Regions from separate parts of the Escherichia albertii genome, predicted to be linked through region 2. Evidence: riboswitches for the same ligand, from Rfam matches in the RefSeq annotation. Region 2 holds a riboswitch; each other region holds the start of a gene.

Region 1 (6,464 bases), 2.1 Mb from region 2:
AAAAAATAATAAGGTGTCTGCATTTCCCCCCTCTCTCCGAGGGGGTTTTTTTAGCGGTGATAAAAAATCTCACCGTCGTAGGCTTTAATGATTTTTCCGTCGCTATCGTTGATCAGCACATATGCACCGCCCATATAGGTCCAGTGCGTTCCCACATCGGGCGCAGGCAGGTTACGCAACTGCCACTGCTTAATGTTGTACTCATCGGTGCGGTACATCTCTGGTACAGTATCGCCGGGTTTGAAATGCTTGAAGTCAGCAATGAAACTGCTTAACTCATACTTTGAAATTCCCGAGGTATTAGTCGAACCCGCGGTGGCTGGTGCGGCCCAGGCTGCGCTGGTGACCAGCAAAAGCGCTCCCAGCAACATCTTATTTCTTATGGTCATATACTCTCCACTTTGGGGATCAGTAAAATCAGCTGAATATCTTTCCCGCCATACAATATAACTGACAAGCGATATTTTGTTAGTGATCCCGTGATTTCGTAAAAAGTGTAAATGAAAGGATGCCGTAAAAGCATCCTCATTGCGCGGGAAGTAAGCGGAAATAGCTGATTTAAGAATCATCCTGGGTCACAGCAGTACCGAGGCCCTGAGAATTGTTTTATCTCATAATACCGATGAAACCATGCACGCCCATATACAACCCAACTAAACCAATCAACAAGCTGGAAAAGTAGGGGGCTCTTTTAGCAAGAGTGTTAAATCCATTCCAGCGTTTAGCGACCTGTTGAACACTGATTGCCGCGCCAACGCCCACTGTGACCAGCGTTAATGCCAGGCCGATACTAAAACTGACGACCAGAGTTGCCCCCAGCGTCAGGGCTTTTAGTTGAATACAAATCAGCAGAACGGTAATCGCCGCAGGGCAGGGAATCAGTCCGCCCGTTAAGCCAAACAACAGTATTTGCCAGTTAGTCACCTCTCTGCCATCAAAGCGCCGTTTAATGTCATTGGCATGTGCTCGCGCGTGGGCATCCTGATATTCGCCATGCTCGTGATGGTGATGATGTTCGTGGTCGTGGTGATGTTCGTGATCGTGATGATGCTCATGATCATGCATATTCTCAAGCCAGTTTCGCTCGCCGCGCCAGGTACGCCAGAACATCCAGAAAGCGGTACCAAGAATGATCGCCGCGGAAATTAATTGCAGCCATGGTTCAGCCGATTGCGCAGTAAAGCGTTTGCTGATCGTCATTCCGCCAAAGGCTATCAGCCAAACCACCGCGGTGTGCGAAATGGTCGCTGCCAGTCCAAGCATCACTGCCTGTTTAATGGTGCCTTTAATAGCGATGATAAATGCTGCCATCATCGTTTTTGAGTGCCCCGGTTCCAGGCCATGAAGCGCACCGAGTAAGATGGCGCTGGGGATGAAGAACCAGGCGTTTCCTTGCTGAAGAAGTGTTGTAAAGTTGGTCATGATAATAATTCTTAATATTAAATTGGCGTAGAGATTCTACTCCCCCCCAGTACATAATACTACCCCCCAGTAGATTAATAGTGCTATGATTTTTCTCTATCTTGTTAAGAAGGTCTGCTCATGTCTCATACCATCCGGGATAAACAAAAACTGAAAGCGCGCGCCAGTAAGATTCAGGGGCAGGTCGTTGCGCTCAAGAAAATGCTCGACGAACCGCATGAGTGCGCCGCCGTCCTGCAACAAATCGCCGCCATTCGTGGCGCGGTAAATGGTTTGATGCGGGAAGTGATTAAAGGTCATCTGACAGAACACATTGTGCATCAGAGCGATGAACTAAAGCGGGAAGAAGATCTGGACGTTGTTCTGAAGGTGCTGGATTCTTATATCAAATAATGTCACAACGCTGTTGTAAGACTGGCGGTTTTCCTCGTTTACAACATGTGCGCTGGACATTACCATCCTCTACTGCGATTTATTATCGTAACCAAACGACTCGGGGTGCCCTTCTGCGTGAAGGCTGAGAAATACCCGTATCACCTGATCTGGATAATGCCAGCGTAGGGAAGTCACGGACCGCCAGGTCATTGCTTCTTCACGTTATGGCAGGAGCAAACTATGCAAATCGACCTGCTAAGTCCGACGCAATCTGCGCACGCTTTACACCTGTTTCAACAACATTCCCCCCTTGTACACTGCATGACCAATGATGTGGTGCAAACCTTCACCGCCAATACATTGCTGGCGTTGGGCGCATCGCCAGCCATGGTGATTGAAACGGAAGAGGCCAGTCAATTTGCGTCCATTGCCAATGCCTTGTTGATTAACGTCGGCACGTTGACACAGCCACGTGCGAAAGCGATGCGTGCCGCCGTCGAACAGGCGCATATCGCACAAACACCCTGGACGCTTGATCCCGTTGCGGTTGGCGCGCTCGACTATCGCCGCCGTTTTTGTCGTGAACTTTTATCGTTAAAACCTGCTGCAATACGAGGAAATGCGTCGGAAATCATTGCATTAGCGGGAGCTTCACGAGGTGGACGCGGTGTGGATACTACTGACGCCGCAGCAGACGCGTTGCCTGCCGCACAATCCCTGGCGCAAGAATCTGGTGCAGTAGTCGCGGTCACAGGCGAGGTGGATTATGTTACTGATGGCTGCCGTACTGTTGGCATTCACGGTGGCAGTCCGCTAATGACCAAAGTGGTCGGAACTGGTTGCGCATTATCGGCAGTGGTCGCTGCCAGTTGTGCATTACCGGGCGATACACTGGAAAACGTCGCATCTGCCTGTCACTGGATGAAACAAGCCGGAGAACGCGCTGTTGCCAGAAGTGAAGGGCCGGGCAGTTTTATTGCTCATTTTCTTGATGCGCTCTGGCAGCTGACACCGGAGGTGAAGGCATGAAACGGATTAACGCTCTGACGATTGCAGGCACCGACCCGAGCGGCGGCGCGGGAGTTCAGGCCGATCTAAAAACCTTCTCCGCGCTTGGTGCATACGGTTGTTCGGTGATGACCGCGCTGGTGGCGCAAAATACCCGCGGCGTACAGTCGGTGTATCGTATAGAACCTGATTTTGTTGCCGCCCAACTCGATTCCGTGCTCAGCGATGTTCGTATTGATACCACTAAAATCGGCATGCTGGCTGAAGCTGATATTGTTGAAGCCGTGGCGGAACGGCTGCAACGTTATCAGATCGAAAACGTAGTACTGGATACTGTCATGCTGGCAAAAAGCGGCGATCCGCTACTTTCACCTTCGGCGGTTGCCACTCTTCGCAGTCGATTATTGCCGCAAGTTTCATTGATAACTCCAAACCTGCCGGAAGCAGCGGCCTTGCTTGATGCTCCACACGCTCGTAATGAACAGGAAATGCTGGAGCAGGGGCGCGCCTTATTGGCGATGGGGTGCGGTGCGGTGCTGATGAAAGGTGGGCATCTGGATGATGAACAAAGCCCGGACTGGCTGTTTACCCGCGACGGCGAACAACGTTTTACCGCGCCGCGCATTATGACTAAAAACACGCATGGCACAGGTTGTACGCTCTCGGCGGCGTTGACGGCGCTACGTCCGCGGCATAAAAACTGGGCCGATACTGTTCAGGAAGCCAAAAGCTGGCTGTCAGCGGCGTTAGCTCAGGCCGACACGCTGGAAGTCGGTCATGGGATTGGTCCGGTTCACCACTTCCACGCCTGGTGGTGACCGCCGTACTATAGCTGCTTTGGTTATTGTCAGCCTTTTTGCGCTGAAATTCAGGGATGAAACCAATGCAGCTAAAAATCGTCAGTCGCAAAAAATTCACCGTCTTGTTATGCGCTCTGGGGCTAATTTCCATCGTTGCGATTTATCCCCGCCAGACGGTGAATTTTTTCTATTCCACGGCAGTTCAGATTAAAGACTACATTCACTTTTATGGTTATCGTCCGGTCAAATCTTTTGCTATTCGCATTCCTGCCAGTTACACCATTCATGGCATAGATGTTTCACGCTGGCAGGAGCGGATAGACTGGCAGCGTGTGGCAAAAATGCGCGACAACGGTATCCGCCTACAGTTTGCTTTTATTAAAGCGACGGAAGGCGAGAAACTGGTCGATCCGTATTTCTCACGTAACTGGCTGCAAAGTCGTAAAAATGGTCTGCTACGTGGGGCATATCACTATTTTTCCCCATCGGTAGCGGCTCCAGTTCAGGCGCGATTATTTCTGCAAACGGTAGATTTTAGTCCTGGCGATTTTCCCGCTGTGTTGGATGTAGAAGAACGAGGAAAATTATCAGCAAAAGAATTACGCAAACGGGTAATTCAGTGGTTAAAGATGGTTGAAAAAAACACTGGCAAAAAACCGATTATCTATTCCGGGTCTGTGTTTTATCAGGAAAATCTGGCGGGATATTTTAATGAGTATCCCTGGTGGATTGCTCACTATTATCAACGTCGTCCAGACAGTGGATCACGATTGTGGCGTTTCTGGCAGCATTCGGATCGCGGTCAGGTGGATGGTATCAATGGCGCGGTGGATTTTAACGTGTTTAATGGCTCGGCGGAGGAATTACAGGCTTTCGTGGAAGGTACTCTTAAGCAGTAAATCACAAAAATCAGAATTTCGGGGGCTGATATAACAGGTGATCAACCCGGTATCATGGGGAAAACTTCATGGAAGAGACTAGCCAATGATACCTGTCGAACTGATTCGCCAAAAAGATTATCCAGCCATTGTTGACTGGGCACTGGCATTAAAAGAAAAAGACCGTCTGGCTGTACTTAAGGCTCTACAAGAAACTGATTATCATCCACTGTTCTCTGGGGAAGATGCGCACGATGCGTTCTCGTTGAGTAAAGTGGTATGCGCACGTAACTATACAGAGCAAAAATTATTCCCTATCCACTGGCCCAAAAATCAAACCAAACTTCATGAATTGCTGGGTAGTAGCAATAGCTCAGTACACCATGCACTCCTCACTTATTTTAGCCATACTGTTCCTGATTATCTCGATAGTATAATTAAAGATTTATTGCTTGCTACATATACTTATCCAGATTTCCGTCTTATATGGAGTTTTTATCAACATGGGTGGATAAAATTCAATGAGGAATCATTTGTCAATATATTATTTTATGCCGGTAGGTATATGCATAATCCCAGAGATGATATCGCCTGGTTGCGTGAAAACCCACAGGTAATAGAAAAGTTAATAATACCGTTCCCTCAATATGAGGTTCCAGTACTGTTGCGTAGTCACTTTTATCAGGCGGATAACTCACCTTACGGTGGGATCTTGACCGAATTTTGGGATGAAATGTTTAAGCAACTTATGGCTGAAAACCTTCTACCTCGCCAGTTAATTAAGGAGTTATTAGCTTCATTAACAAATAATTTTAAGAAAGCCCGTCTTGACTGGCATATTCGTCTGGTAAACATGTTTAACCCACAAGAAGATGAATGGATTGATAATCAGCAGTTATTATTTTCAGGGCTGAATGCCAGCAATAATTCAGTCGTCAATTTTGTCATTCAGACAATTCAAACATTATACACTCACCCTGAGTTCGACCATTCATCATTTATGCAGTGTTTTCCGGTAATTAGCGGACGAGAAAAATGCGATAAATCATTATTAATAGCACTGGATATTGCCGAGACATTGGCAGAACGCTATCCCCAATATCGTACAACACTGGCGCAAAACGTGTCAGGAACCCTAATTCAGCGCACCGAAAAATTACAACTACGCACGGCTGAATTAATGTTGAAATACCAGCCAGCACAGGACATTGCCGCGCTAACTGAGCCATGGTTGGGAGGCTTAAAGCACAGTGTACTGGCACTGTTACAATGTGATTCACCGCTGGATGAAAGTCATGTTATTCCAATGCTACAACATGAGCAGGTTATTGTTCCTGAAAACTGGGATGCGTTGTTGTTTCAAACTGGAAAAATGTTGGAAAATAAAGAAGCCCTGGATATTGAACTTTTTTATGCCGGGATTATTGCTCTGCAAAATGAACTTCCTGCTGGTTATAAAAAACAATTACAACCGTACTATAAAAAATTACATAAAAAGTATCTCGGATCATCAATACTCTATAGTCTGAGAGATTTTTTTCAGCAGTGGTTAAACGATGAATATGCATCAACGCCGGAGCGACATGAACGCCGCCTCCCGCATTTACAAAACCAAAACCAGCTGGTGCTTTCGCGGCTGCGTGATAACTGCCACTTAACTTTACTGGCAACGCCAAGCCACACGCCGTTCTATGTTTCGCCGCGAATCCTGGTGGAGCGATTGTTGGCCCACGAACGCGAGAATTATCCGGTTGATGTTGATGATTTAATTATCGCCTGTAATCGTATTTTGCCAGGCGAGGTAACAGCAGAAGTGAAGCAACAGGCATTTATGTTAACCGGGAAATACGCCCAGGCGGTGCAATATTTGTTGCGGATTACTGATGATATATCGGCAACAAATGACGAGTTTTTACCACTCTGGACACAGATTACACGCACCCGAAATACAAACGGGGTATTTCCACAATATGAATCTATC
Region 2 (6,464 bases):
TTTCAGGGTTTCGATAGGATCGGGCAACAGCCAGCGGGCGTCAGGGTGAATCTCTAATTTTAGCCAGTTTGTGCCTAACGCTTCACGTGCCAGATGGGCGGCGAAGATCGCTTCCTCTGCCGTTTTCGCCCCGGAAGTATTCGGCAGCAGGGTCACACCCGCCGTGATAAGCGGTTCGAGGATAGCGTCGTTGTGCTGGCGCAAGTTGACGCGTTTCATTGCCAGCGTCACCAGTTGACTGCCGGAAGCGCGAATAGACTCCACCATCAGTTGTGAAGAGGCGAATTTCCCGGTGCCGGTAAACAGATGTGAATCAAACGTTTTGTCCGCAATACGTAACATCTCAACCCCCTGCAATAACCTGAAAAAGCAGGATCTGGTCGCCATCCTGCACGATATGTTGCGCCCACTGTTCGCGCGGGATGATTTGCTGATTAATCGCCAGCGCCGCACCCGCTTGTTGTTGATTGAGTTGCTCCAGCAGCTCGTGAACGGTTTGTCCGGCGGCGCATTGCATCGGTTGATCGTTAAACAGGATCTGCATTGCATCCTCCACATACCGGGCAACCACTGGCGCGGCGCAACGCCAGGCTGCGCCACTGGCTCGACTTACCGTCGAACAGTCGGAGTTCTCCCGCAGGCGTCTCTATACCGCTTAATAACTTAATTGCTTCCAGTGCCTGCAACGTGCCCATAACCCCGACCACCGGGCCAACCACGCCCGCCGTGCGGCAGTTGCGTTCAGGTTCCTGGTTATCTGGCCACAGGCAGCGGTAACACCCCCGCTCCCAGGGCGGCGTCAGTACCATCAACTGACCGCCAAATCCGACCGCGCTGGCGGTGATTAGCGGCGTGTTGAGTGCCACGCAGGCGGCATTAATCTCCTGGCGAGTCGCCATATTGTCGGTACAGTCGAGCACCACATCGGCTTGTGCAACCGCATCTTTTAACGCCTCACCTGTTAATCGTTGTTGCAATGCCGTCAGTTGAATGTCGGGATTCAACTGTGTCAGTCGCTGTTGGCTGACCTGCGATTTCGGGCTGTTGATATCTTCAGTGGTAAAGAGGATTTGTCGTTGTAGATTGCTTAAATGCACATCGTCGTCATCTGCCAGTATCAGCGTCCCGACGCCTGCGCCCGCCAGGTATAGCGCAGCAGGTGTACCCAGCCCGCCAAGACCAATAATCAGCACCTGGCTGTCGAGCAGTTTTTGCTGCCCGTCCAGAGCGATATCGTCGAGCAGGATTTGGCGGCTATAACGCATAAAGTCACGGTCATTCATCGCCAACTCCTGCAATTTCCAGCAGCTGTGCCGTTGCCAAACGCCAGTCTGCGGCTTGAGTAATGGCGCTGACGACGGCGATACTGCCGACACCCGTCGTCATCACCGCAGGCGCGCGCGCCAGACTGATACCGCCAATCGCCACGGTGGGATAATCAGCCAGGCGCTCAACATGCCGTGCCAGCTGTTCCAGCCCCTGTGGTGCGGAAGGCATCTGCTTGGTTTGTGTCGGGAACACATGTCCCAGCGCGATATAAGAAGGGCGTGCAGCCAGCGCGACGTCGATTTCCATATCATCATGGGTCGAAACGCCCAGCCGCAGACCTGCCGCGCGGATGGCGCTGAGATCGGTGGCCTGCAAATCTTCCTGCCCCAGATGGACGCCATAGGCCTGATGTTTGATCGCCAGTCGCCAGTAATCGTTGATAAACAGTCGTGCGTTATAGCGGCGGCCCAGCGCAATTGCCGCCACAACATCGGCTTCAACCTCTTCATCGCGCCGATCTTTGATGCGTAGCTGGAGGGTGCGCACGCCTGCATCCAGCAGGCGTTCGATCCACTGTACGCTGTCCACCACCGGGTACAGTCCTAAACGAAAGGGCACAGGAGGAAAATCAGGCTGATACATCACGCTTCCTCCTTACGCAGGTAGATTTCTCCGCCTCTGGCGCGGAAGTTCTCCGACATATCCGCCATTCCCGCTTCAATGGTTTGTGCGGCAGCGTAATCGCGCACTTCCTGACTGATTTTCATCGAGCAGAATTTCGGCCCACACATGGAGCAAAAATGGGCGACCTTGCCGGACTCTTGCGGCAGAGTTTCATCGTGATAAGCGCGGGCGGTAAACGGGTCGAGAGCCAGATTAAACTGGTCCTCCCAGCGAAATTCGAAGCGGGCTTTCGACATCGCGTTATCGCGAATTTGCGCGCCCGGATGCCCTTTTGCCAGGTCGGCAGCGTGGGCGGCAATCTTGTAGGTGATAAGACCTTGCTTAACGTCTTCTTTATTGGGCAGACCCAGGTGCTCTTTTGGCGTTACGTAGCAGAGCATCGCACAGCCAAACCAGCCGATCATCGCTGCACCAATCCCCGACGTGAAGTGGTCATAACCTGGCGCAATATCGGTGGTCAGCGGCCCGAGAGTGTAAAATGGCGCTTCGTGGCAGTGCTCTAACTCCTCGGTCATATTGCGGCGAATCATCTGCATCGGCACATGCCCGGGGCCTTCAATCATCACCTGTACGTCATATTCCCAGGCGATTTTGGTCAGTTCGCCCAGCGTATGCAGCTCGGCAAACTGCGCTTCATCGTTGGCGTCCTGAACAGAACCGGGGCGCAGGCCGTCGCCCAGCGACAGCGAAACATCATAAGCGGCACAGATTTCACAAATTTCGCGGAAGTGTTGATAGAGGAAATTTTCCTGATGATGGGAGAGGCACCATTTCGCCATAATCGAACCGCCGCGAGAGACGATGCCGGTCAGGCGTTTCGCGGTCATCGGTACGTAGCGCAGCAGCACGCCCGCATGGATAGTGAAGTAATCCACACCTTGCTCGGCCTGTTCCAGCAGCGTGTCACGGAAGACTTCCCAGGTAAGATCTTCAGCGATCCCGTTCACTTTCTCCAGCGCCTGGTAGATCGGCACAGTGCCGATCGGCGCCGGGCTGTTACGCAAAATCCACTCGCGGGTTTCGTGAATATAGCGACCGGTGGAAAGATCCATCACGGTATCTGCTCCCCAGCGCGTGGACCATACCAGCTTTTCCACTTCTTCTTCGATGGAAGAGGTGACCGCCGAGTTGCCGATATTGGCGTTAACTTTTACCAGGAAATTGCGACCAATAATCATCGGTTCTGATTCAGGATGATTAATGTTGGCGGGGATAATCGCGCGTCCGGCAGCGACCTCATCACGGACGAATTCCGCGGTGATATTTTCCGGCAAGCGTGCGCCAAAACTCATTCCCGGATGCTGGTGGCGTAAAACTTCGCTACGTATGCGCTCGCGGCCCATATTCTCGCGGATGGCGATGAACTCCATCTCCGGCGTGATGATACCCTGGCGGGCATAGTGTAACTGTGTGACGCGGCGGCCTGCTTTGGCGCGTTTTGGCGTTAATACGCCACTAAAACGCAGCTCGTCGAGGCCATCATCTGCCAGCCGCGCTTTTGTGTAATCGGAACTGCGCACGGTAAGTTCTTCGGTATCGCCGCGTGCATCGATCCACGGCTGGCGCAGTTTTGCCAGCCCTTGCTGCACGTTAATGGCGATCTGTGGGTCGCCATACGGGCCGGAGGTGTCATAGACCGGAATCGCTTCGTTTTCTTCGTACTGCGGCTGTTCTTTGCTACCGCCGATTAGCGTCGGGCTAAGCTGGATCTCACGCATTGGCACGCGCACGCCGGGGTGTGTGCCGGTGATGTAAATGCGTTTTGAGTTCGGAAAAGCGGTGCCCTCCAGAGTATCGATAAAATGTTGGGCCTGGGCGCGTTGTTCGCGGCGGGTCAGTTTTGTTGCAGACATAGCTCATTCCAAAAGTTAAGGACGTGGCTTGTCAGACGACGGATGAAGCAAGAGACGATCGCCGCAAAGGCGATGCGATAGCAGATTAACTCTTGTTCCCTTCGCAGGTATTAGCCTGATCAGGTTCCGCGGATCCCGAATGAACGGTCTCAGCCAGTTAAGGCACTCCGACAAGAAATTAGCCCCGCAGACGGGGCGTTGGCTGTAAATTACGCGTTAACCGCGCAGAACTCAAGCAGGATGTTTGACGCGAGCGGCATCAAGCACCAGCAGAATCAGCTTATCTTCCAGCACAAAGCGCGCTTCCAGCGCCTCGCCGATGTCAGATAAAACCTGTTGAAACTCAAGGTAATTATCGTGATCGATGGCGGTTTCCAGGCTGGAATCGTAGTAATCCATAATCTGTTGGGTATTGGCTTCAAGCTGGGGCCAAATCTTCGTGGCGCGAGCGAGTTGTCCGTTGCCTTCCAGCTTATGAAGAATGCGTTCATAAATACTGAAATGTCCGGCAGACAAGTAATCGACCAGGCTCTGGCAAAAATCATCAAGGGCTTTTTCATTTAGCCTCATGTACGATTCTTTACCAGGCTTAATGCCAACCAGATTGTAGTAAGCCACGAGCAGATGCTTACGTACATGTAGCCAGCGATCAACCAGTTTGTTACTTCCTCTGACGTGCTCCGTCAGGTTATCGAGCTGGTTAAGCATGATTGACTCCGCAAGTTTGAATTCAAAAACTGCTCAGTGAGAAATGTAAAAACCATGTTAAACATGCCAGTGATGCAAAGGTAGTGCAAGAGCTATGGATCGTATAATTGAAAAATTAGATCACGGCTGGTGGGTCGTCAGTCATGAACAAAAATTATGGTTGCCGAAGGGTGAATTACCCTATGGCGAAGCGGTAAATTTCGATCTTGTGGGCCAGCGCGCACTACACATCGGCGAATGGCAGGGAGAACCCGTTTGGTTAGTACAACAGCAGCGTCGTCACGATATGGGATCGGTGCGTCAGGTCATTGATCTGGATGTCGGGCTGTTTCAACTGGCTGGACGCGGCGTGCAACTGGCGGAGTTTTACCGTTCGCATAAATACTGCGGATATTGCGGGCATGAAATGTATCCGAGCAAAACCGAATGGGCGATGCTGTGCAGTCACTGCCGCGAGCGTTACTATCCACAAATCGCCCCCTGTATTATCGTTGCTATCCGGCGTGATGATTCGATCCTCCTCGCTCAACATACCCGCCATCGCAATGGTGTCCATACGGTACTTGCCGGATTTGTCGAAGTGGGCGAAACCCTCGAGCAGGCAGTCGCGCGTGAAGTGATGGAAGAGAGCGGAATTAAAGTTAAAAACTTGCGTTACGTGACTTCCCAACCGTGGCCGTTTCCCCAGTCTTTAATGACCGCGTTTATGGCGGAATATGACAGCGGCGACATCGTGATCGACCCGAAAGAATTGCTGGAGGCGAACTGGTATCGCTACGACGATTTGCCGTTACTGCCGCCGCCCGGTACCGTGGCGCGTCGTCTGATAGAAGATACAGTGGCGATGTGTCGGGCAGAGTATGAGTGATGATACACTGACCGCCTGACGCACTAAGGAACAGCCAAAATGACCGAACTTAAAAACGATCGTTATCTGCGGGCGCTGCTGCGCCAGCCCGTTGATGTCACTCCAGTATGGATGATGCGCCAGGCGGGTCGCTATCTACCGGAATATAAAGCCACGCGCGCTCAGGCGGGTGATTTTATGTCGCTGTGCAAAAATGCCGAGCTGGCGTGCGAAGTGACTTTGCAACCGCTGCGTCGCTATCCGCTGGATGCGGCGATTCTTTTCTCTGACATTCTGACTGTCCCGGATGCGATGGGGCTAGGGCTTTATTTTGAAGCCGGAGAAGGTCCGCGATTCACCTCGCCAGTCACCTGTAAAGCCGATGTCGATAAACTGCCAATCCCGGACCCGGAAGATGAGCTGGGTTACGTGATGAACGCGGTGCGTACCATTCGCCGCGAACTGAAAGGCGAAGCGCCGCTGATTGGTTTTTCCGGCAGCCCGTGGACGCTGGCGACTTACATGGTGGAAGGCGGTAGCAGCAAAGCGTTCACCGTGATCAAAAAAATGATGTATGCCGATCCGCAGGCGCTGCACGCGCTGCTCGATAAACTGGCGAAAAGCGTCACGTTGTATCTGAATGCACAGATCAAAGCTGGCGCCCAGGCAGTGATGATTTTCGACACCTGGGGCGGCGTGCTTACCGGGCGCGATTATCAACAGTTCTCGCTCTATTACATGCATAAAATTGTTGATGGTTTACTGCGTGAAAACGACGGTCGCCGCGTGCCGGTCACGCTGTTTACCAAAGGCGGCGGACAGTGGCTGGAAGCGATGGCAGAAACCGGTTGCGATGCGCTGGGCCTCGACTGGACAACGGACATCGCCGATGCGCGCCGTCGTGTGGGTGATAAAGTCGCGTTGCAGGGCAACATGGACCCATCAATGTTGTATGCACCGCCAGCACGCATTGAAGAAGAAGTGGCGACAATTCTTGCCGGTTTTGGTCACGGCGAAGGCCATGTCTTTAACCTCGGCCATGGAATTCATCAGGATGTGCCGCCAGAACATGCTGGCGTGTTTGTCGAGGCAGTGCATCGCTT
Region 3 (6,464 bases), 540 kb from region 2:
GAGCGAGCCCGAGTGAGTTTAGAGCAGGTTGTGAAGAAAAAGTGAATGATGTAGCCGTCAAGTTGTCATAATTGGTAACGAATCAGATAATTGACGGCTTGACGGAGTGGCAATGGGTTTGCAGAATCCCTGCTTCGTCCATTTTACAGGCACATTATGCAAGCATTGCTGGAACACTTTATTACTCAATCTACCGTGTATTCGCTGATGGCGGTGGTATTGGTGGCCTTTCTTGAGTCGCTGGCGTTAGTCGGCTTGATTCTGCCTGGTACGGTGCTGATGGCGGGACTGGGGGCGCTGATTGGCAGTGGAGAGTTAAGTTTCTGGCATGCCTGGCTGGCGGGGATTGCTGGTTGCCTGATGGGGGATTGGATCTCCTTCTGGCTGGGCTGGCGGTTTAAAAAGCCGCTGCATCGCTGGTCATTTCTGAAAAAGAATAAAGCGTTGCTCGACAAAACTGAGCATGCGTTGCATCAACACAGCATGTTTACCATTCTGGTCGGGCGCTTTGTCGGGCCGACGCGTCCGCTGGTACCGATGGTCGCAGGGATGCTGGATCTGCCGGTGGTGAAATTTATCACGCCAAATATTATCGGTTGCCTGCTGTGGCCGCCGTTCTACTTCCTGCCGGGGATTCTGGCGGGGGCGGCGATTGATATTCCTGGCGGAATGCAAAGTGGTGAATTTAAATGGCTGCTGCTGGCGACGGCGGTGTTTTTGTGGGTCGGTGGCTGGCTGTGCTGGCGCTTATGGCGCAGCGGCAAATCAACCGATCGTTTAAGTCATTATTTGTCGCGGGGCCGTTTGTTGTGGCTGACGCCGCTGATTTCTGCCATTGGTGTCGTGGCGCTGGTGGTGTTAATTCGCCATCCGCTGATGCCGGTATATATCGATATCTTGCGCAAAGTGGTTGGGGTTTAGAGCATCGTTTTGTAGGCCTGATGCGACGCTTGCCGCGTCTTATTGGGCCTATAAAATGCATACCCGTAGGTCGGATAAGGCGTTCACGCCGCATCCGACAGTGCATACTAACCCATAATCCCCAATAGCGCCGAAGCACTCGCCTTACCGCTCAACAACTCATCGGTCTTACCCTGCCAGGCGATGCGCCCGTCGGCGACGACCACCGAACGCGTGGCGATCCTCGCCGCATCTTCCACGCTATGTGACACCATCAATAGCGTCATTTTTTGCTGCTGGCAGCTCGTGCTCACCAGCGTCAGCATCTCCTGGCGTAGTGCCGGATCGAGCGCGGAGAACGGTTCATCAAGTAATAAAATGGGCTGTTCGCGCACCAGACAACGCGCCAGAGCCACACGTTGTCGCTGACCACCGGAAAGCTCGCCCGGCAACCGTACCATTAAATGATCAATTCCCATCTGACGGGCGATAGCGTGCATTTTCTCCTGCTGTGCCGCGTTCAGTTTCAATCCGGGATTAAGCCCCAGCCCGATGTTCTGCGCGACCGTCAGGTGACTGAAAAGGTTGTTCTCCTGAAACAGCATCGACACCGGACGGCGTGACGGCGGCGTTGTGGTGTGATCAACGCCATCGATAGTCAGCGAACCGCTGGCTGGCGTCAGAAAACCGGCGATCAAATTCAGCAGAGTACTTTTCCCTGCGCCGCTTGGCCCGAGGATTGCCACCTGCTCGCCGCGTTCCACCGTTAAGCTAAAACGCATTGGCAAATGGTGGTAAAGCCAGGTGATATCAGTCAGTTTTAACATTTCGCCCCGGTAGTTTTTCAATCACGGTAAATAGCATAAAACAGAGCAGTAGCAGAATTAACGCGGTGACTGCGCCGTCCTGGCTGCGATAAGAACCGATTTGCTGGTAGAGATAAAACGGCAGGGTGCGGAAATCATCGTTACCGAACAACGCCACCACGCCAAAATCACCAATCGACAGCACGCAGGCAAAGGCCAGCGCCTGCGCCAGTGGGCGTTTCAGGGCGCGCAGTTCCACCACTTTTAAGTGCGACCAGCCTTCAATACCCAGCGACTGGCACAGCATGCTGTAGCGGGCAGTGATATCGCGCATCGGGTTTTCCAGCACTTTCAGCGCATAAGGGATCGCCATTAACGCGTTGGTGAAAATCACAATGCCGTCAGAAGATTGCGGCAGGCCGATAGTGTTGTTGAGCAACAAAAAGAAGCCCGTTGCCAGCACAATGCCCGGCATGGCGAGGATCAACATGCCGCTCATCTCCAGCGCCTGACCCGCCAGCATTTTTTGCCGCGCCCGCAGTTCGCGGCTGCTCCATAGCAGCATCATGGTCAGCACCACGCACAATACGCCTGCTGCCAGTGCAATACGCAATGAGGTCCACAGTGCCTGCCACAACACCGGTTGCGACAGAACTTCTGGCAACTGGAGGTTTACTCCATCGACGATCACCGCCAGTAACGGTGGCAGTAATAACAGCAACGCCAGCGCAATTAATACTGTGTCGCAAATGCGGCTATGCAGACGATCGTCCGGGTCGCGCCAGCCTTGCAGCAGCGTGGTACCGGGGGCAATGGCTTTACTTAGTCGCTGACTCAACAGCACCAGCCCGAGACAGCACACCATCTGGATCAGCGCCAGCATCGCTGCGCGGGCAGGATCGTAGTCGTAACTTAGCGCCTGATAAATAGCCAACTCGATAGTGGTCGCCTGCGGACCGCCGCCCAGCGACAGCACGGTAGCGAAGCTGGCGAAACAGAGCATAAAGATAAGCGCAGCAACTGGCGGGATTTGTCGCCGTAGCCACGGCCATTCGATGAAGCGGAAAAAATGCCAGCCGCGCATCCCAAGCTGGGCGGCAAGCTGGCGCTGCTCGCCGGGAATGCTTTCCAGCGCCTGGAGGAATAAGCGGCTTGCCATCGGCAGATTAAAAAATACGTGTGCCAGCAAAATGCCTTGCAGGCCGTAGGGCGAAAAGGTCCACTCCAGACCAAGCGAATGCCAGAGCGAGGCCAGCCAGCCCCGACGACCATAGACGCTAAGAATGCCGAAAACGGCGACCAACACCGGGAGGATCAAGGTCATTGCGCACAGACGCAGCAGCGCTAGTCGCCCCGGAAAGCGCCTGCGATAGAGCGCGCGGGCGAGGAATATTGCGGGAACGACAGAGAGCAGCGCCGAGAGAAACGCCTGCCAGAAGGAGAAGCGCACCACATGCCACAGGTAGCTGTCCTGCCAGATGGCCGTCCAGTCACCCTGCGGTGCGTTCCACCACAGGGCGAGAAACGCCGCCAGTGCAACCGCCACTACCAGCGTGGCGGCGCTTAATCCTGGGATTAACCAGCCGGGAATTAATGACTGACGGCGCGTTGCCATTCGCTAATCCATGCCTGACGTTGTGCCGCCACTTCGGCTGGCGTGAACTCCAGCGTGGTGGCAGGTTTGGTCAGTTGTGCAAAACCGGCAGGCAGCGCGACGTTTGCTACCGGATACATCCAGTTGCCGGTTGGGATCGCATTCTGAAAAGCCGGAGAAACCATAAACTGGAGGAATTTTTGCGCCAGCTCCGGCTGCTTGCTGGCAGCGGTGCGGGCGGCAACTTCCACTTGCAGATAGTGGCCTTCGCTAAAGTTAGCGGCGGCGTAGTTATCTTTCTTCTCTTCGAGAATGTGATAAGCCGGGGAGGTGGTGTAGCTCAGTACCAGATCGCTTTCACCTTTCAAAAACAGGCCATAGGCTTCACTCCAGCCTTTGGTGACCGTGACGGTTTTCTTCGCCAGCTTCTGCCAGGCCTGTGGGGCGTCATTGCCATAGATTTTTTGCATCCATAGCAGCAGGCCCAGACCAGGAGTACTGGTGCGCGGATCTTCATAAATCACCCGCCAGTTCTGATCGCTCTCAACCAGTTCTTTCAGACTTTGCGGCGGATTTTTCAGTTTGTTCTTGTCGTAAACGAAGGCGAAATAGCCATAGTCAAACGGCACAAAGGTGTCATTATTCCAGCCGCCGGGAACGTTTATAGCCTCTGTCGCTACGCCGCTTTTGGCAAACAACCCGGTTTTGCTGGCGGCGTCTAACAGATTGTTATCCAGCCCCAGCACCACATCAGCTTTGCTGTTTTTGCCTTCCATCCGCAGACGGTTCAGCAGTGAGACGCCATCTTCCAGCGCCACAAATTTCAGTTCGCAATTGCAGTCGGCTTCAAAGGCTTTTTTGACCACCGGACCAGGCCCCCAGTCGGCGGCGAAGGAGTCGTAGGTATAAACAGTCAGAACGGGTTTTGCGAAAACGGGCGCTGTGCATAGCAACAGCAGGGGAAGACATTTTTTTAACACTTTGCACCTCAAAGAAGAGTGGCAAAGGACTTGAGAAGGAGCCTCAAATCCCTTCGCCGGCGTTATCCGGATCAGGTTCGACGGGTATTTTCTCAGCTTGCGCGTTAGCGCAGGCACCCCGTTGAGAACGGCGTTAGTGTAGTGAGTTTGTTATCAAGCAGCAATCATGGATCCGGCGGAGCAAACCAGGCTGATTTAAAATCAAACCAACCAAGAGTGTTCATGCGCAGGCCGCGCATACTGCGTTGCCCCTGAATAATCAGCCAGTGATGGATAAGCGGCACTATCGCTTTGCTGGCAACCAGTTGTTGGCACCAGTTCGCCAGATTCATCTCGCCATTGCGCCAGCGGGCGGCGTCGGCTTGCCAGTCGAGCGGAATACAGCGTTGTAGCAGCGGCACTTCACACAAGTGCGCGAACAGCGAAAAATCCAGCGGCAGCGTAAAGTTGGCGCTGTTAAGCCAGATATCGCTTTCGATCTCTCCTTCATGCCACTGATCGTAGTCGATCTCGTTGATGTTCAAGGTGACCTGATGACTCGCGAGAATCTTTTGCATGATCCTGGCAATTACCCGATGCTCAATATGATCCTGGTAAAAGGTTAGCGTGAGGTTTTCCAGCCCGGCGGGTTTTTCACAATGGGTGGGGCGGGCATGATGCCAGCGGGGGAGTAGGCCATATGCCGGGAACCACAGTTGCTGGTATTGTTCCTCGGCGAAATAGACCAGATTGGTTGGAGAAAGAACGTAACTTACCCACTCTCTGACCGCTTGATTTGCCCCGCGATGGGTGCGGCTGTCAAACAGTAAATAGTAGCAACCTTCTTCCAGTCGGCTTTCAATCTCTTTTTCTTCACCTTGCGGCCCTTGCAGCATCAGACCGCCAGCAGGCTCGTCGGCAATTTCCGGCAATACCCAGACATTAACCTCGTCAATTAGTGCCCGATAGCCAAAAAAATCATCGAATGCCTGAATTTTCAACTGATTAGTGGAGTTACGGATCACCGCATACGGCCCGGTGCCAATGGGATGGCTGGCAAAGTTGCTGAGTGTTTCCCATTCGCGCGGCAGGATCATTGCCGGAACTTGCCCTAGCAGTAACGGTAACCAGCGATCCGGCTGCGTGAGATGAATGTCCAGCGTCCAGGGTGTTGGTGAAACGATGTCTGCAATGTGGGAATAGAGTGGGAGCGTATTGATCCTTTTTAGGGAAGCGATTACGTCGTCCATTTCCAGTTCGCGTCCGTGGTGGAAATGGATCCCGGGGCGCAAAAAGAAGCGCCAGTGAAGCGGTGAAATTTGCTGCCAGTGGTGGGCGATGTCCGCTTCCAGTTCCCCATTTTCCTCATTTACGCGCGTTAGCGAACTGAAGATTTGCCGGGCGATATGGGTTTCGGAGCGGCGCAATGCGCTGCCAGGCAGCAGATTGCGCAACGGGCGATAATAGAGGACGCGCAGGATGTGCCGGCCCCGGCGAAAGCTGCGCCCCAGATGGGAAATCAGCATTTGCCGCACGGCGGTTTTATCACCAACGAGTTGCACCAGTTGGTCGATGCGATCCTGCTCCAGTAGGTCTTCCGCCCGCTGTTGCTGGAGCGCCAGCCCGGTATAGAGGAAAGTTAAACGCGAGCGTTTACCGCGTCCAACTTCTGCTTCCCACGTCAGCCAGCCGCGTTCCTGCATCGTGTTGAGCAGGGTGCGCATATGACGACGGGAACAGCTCAATAACTCCGCCAGTTCATTGAGCGTCGTGTCCTGCGATTTACCCTCGCAGCATTGCCACAGGCGAATGAACTGTTGTTGCAGACGACCAGAAGGCATAAAAGGGGAACTCCCGCGTAAAATCCAGCAATTTTATTTTCCCTATATTAAGTCAATAATTCTGATTGATGAAGCAAGGAGGTGTCCCATGCGCCAGTTTTATCAGCACTATTTTACCGCGACTGCGAAGGTGTGCTGGTTGCGTTGGTTAAGCGCTCCACAACGCTTATCCATGCTTGAGGAACTGATGCAGTGGGAGGGGAGTGATTCTGACTACTGATTTGCGGACATCATGTGTGACTGAGTATTGGTGTTAATCGCCACGCCAGCAGTGAATACCTGCTGGCTTTTTTCTTTTTGACGATTGAGTCGAGCGGCGTACAAACTAACGCATAAACGCTGGTTGTTTCGCCTCATAAGCGGC

What was found. Region 2 has a riboswitch for thiamine pyrophosphate ahead of thiC (phosphomethylpyrimidine synthase ThiC). Riboswitches for the same ligand answer to the same signal wherever they lie in the genome.
Region 1: it holds a riboswitch for thiamine pyrophosphate, as region 2 does, so the genes downstream of both, thiM (hydroxyethylthiazole kinase) here and thiC (phosphomethylpyrimidine synthase ThiC) in region 2, are expected to answer to the same signal.
Region 3: it holds a riboswitch for thiamine pyrophosphate, as region 2 does, so the genes downstream of both, thiB (thiamine ABC transporter substrate binding subunit) here and thiC (phosphomethylpyrimidine synthase ThiC) in region 2, are expected to answer to the same signal.

What each region holds. Positions count from the first base shown of each region.
Region 1 is NZ_CP117568.1:1,174,805-1,181,268, reverse strand. It holds gene rcnB (Ni(II)/Co(II) efflux transporter accessory subunit RcnB) at 51-389, opposite strand; gene rcnA (nickel/cobalt efflux protein RcnA) at 607-1,422, opposite strand; gene rcnR (Ni(II)/Co(II)-binding transcriptional repressor RcnR) at 1,543-1,815, shown strand; TPP riboswitch at 1,907-2,003, shown strand; gene thiM (hydroxyethylthiazole kinase) at 2,038-2,826, shown strand; gene thiD (bifunctional hydroxymethylpyrimidine kinase/phosphomethylpyrimidine kinase) at 2,823-3,623, shown strand; gene PS053_RS05915 (glycoside hydrolase family 25 protein) at 3,689-4,504, shown strand; gene PS053_RS05910 (DUF6493 family protein) at 4,590-6,464, shown strand, end outside.
Region 2 is NZ_CP117568.1:3,274,647-3,281,110, forward strand. It holds gene thiG (thiazole synthase) at 1-342, opposite strand, end outside; gene thiS (sulfur carrier protein ThiS) at 344-544, opposite strand; gene thiF (thiazole biosynthesis adenylyltransferase ThiF) at 528-1,283, opposite strand; gene thiE (thiamine phosphate synthase) at 1,276-1,911, opposite strand; gene thiC (phosphomethylpyrimidine synthase ThiC) at 1,911-3,806, opposite strand; TPP riboswitch at 3,886-3,986, opposite strand; gene PS053_RS15955 (Rsd/AlgQ family anti-sigma factor) at 4,038-4,514, opposite strand; gene nudC (NAD(+) diphosphatase) at 4,609-5,382, shown strand; gene hemE (uroporphyrinogen decarboxylase) at 5,422-6,464, shown strand, end outside.
Region 3 is NZ_CP117568.1:3,816,257-3,822,720, forward strand. It holds gene araC (arabinose operon transcriptional regulator AraC) at 1-71, shown strand, start outside; gene PS053_RS18470 (DedA family protein) at 157-921, shown strand; gene thiQ (thiamine ABC transporter ATP-binding protein ThiQ) at 1,029-1,727, opposite strand; gene thiP (thiamine/thiamine pyrophosphate ABC transporter permease ThiP) at 1,711-3,321, opposite strand; gene thiB (thiamine ABC transporter substrate binding subunit) at 3,297-4,280, opposite strand; TPP riboswitch at 4,311-4,411, opposite strand; gene sgrR (DNA-binding transcriptional regulator SgrR) at 4,445-6,100, opposite strand; gene sgrT (glucose uptake inhibitor SgrT) at 6,189-6,320, shown strand; gene leuD (3-isopropylmalate dehydratase small subunit) at 6,426-6,464, opposite strand, start outside.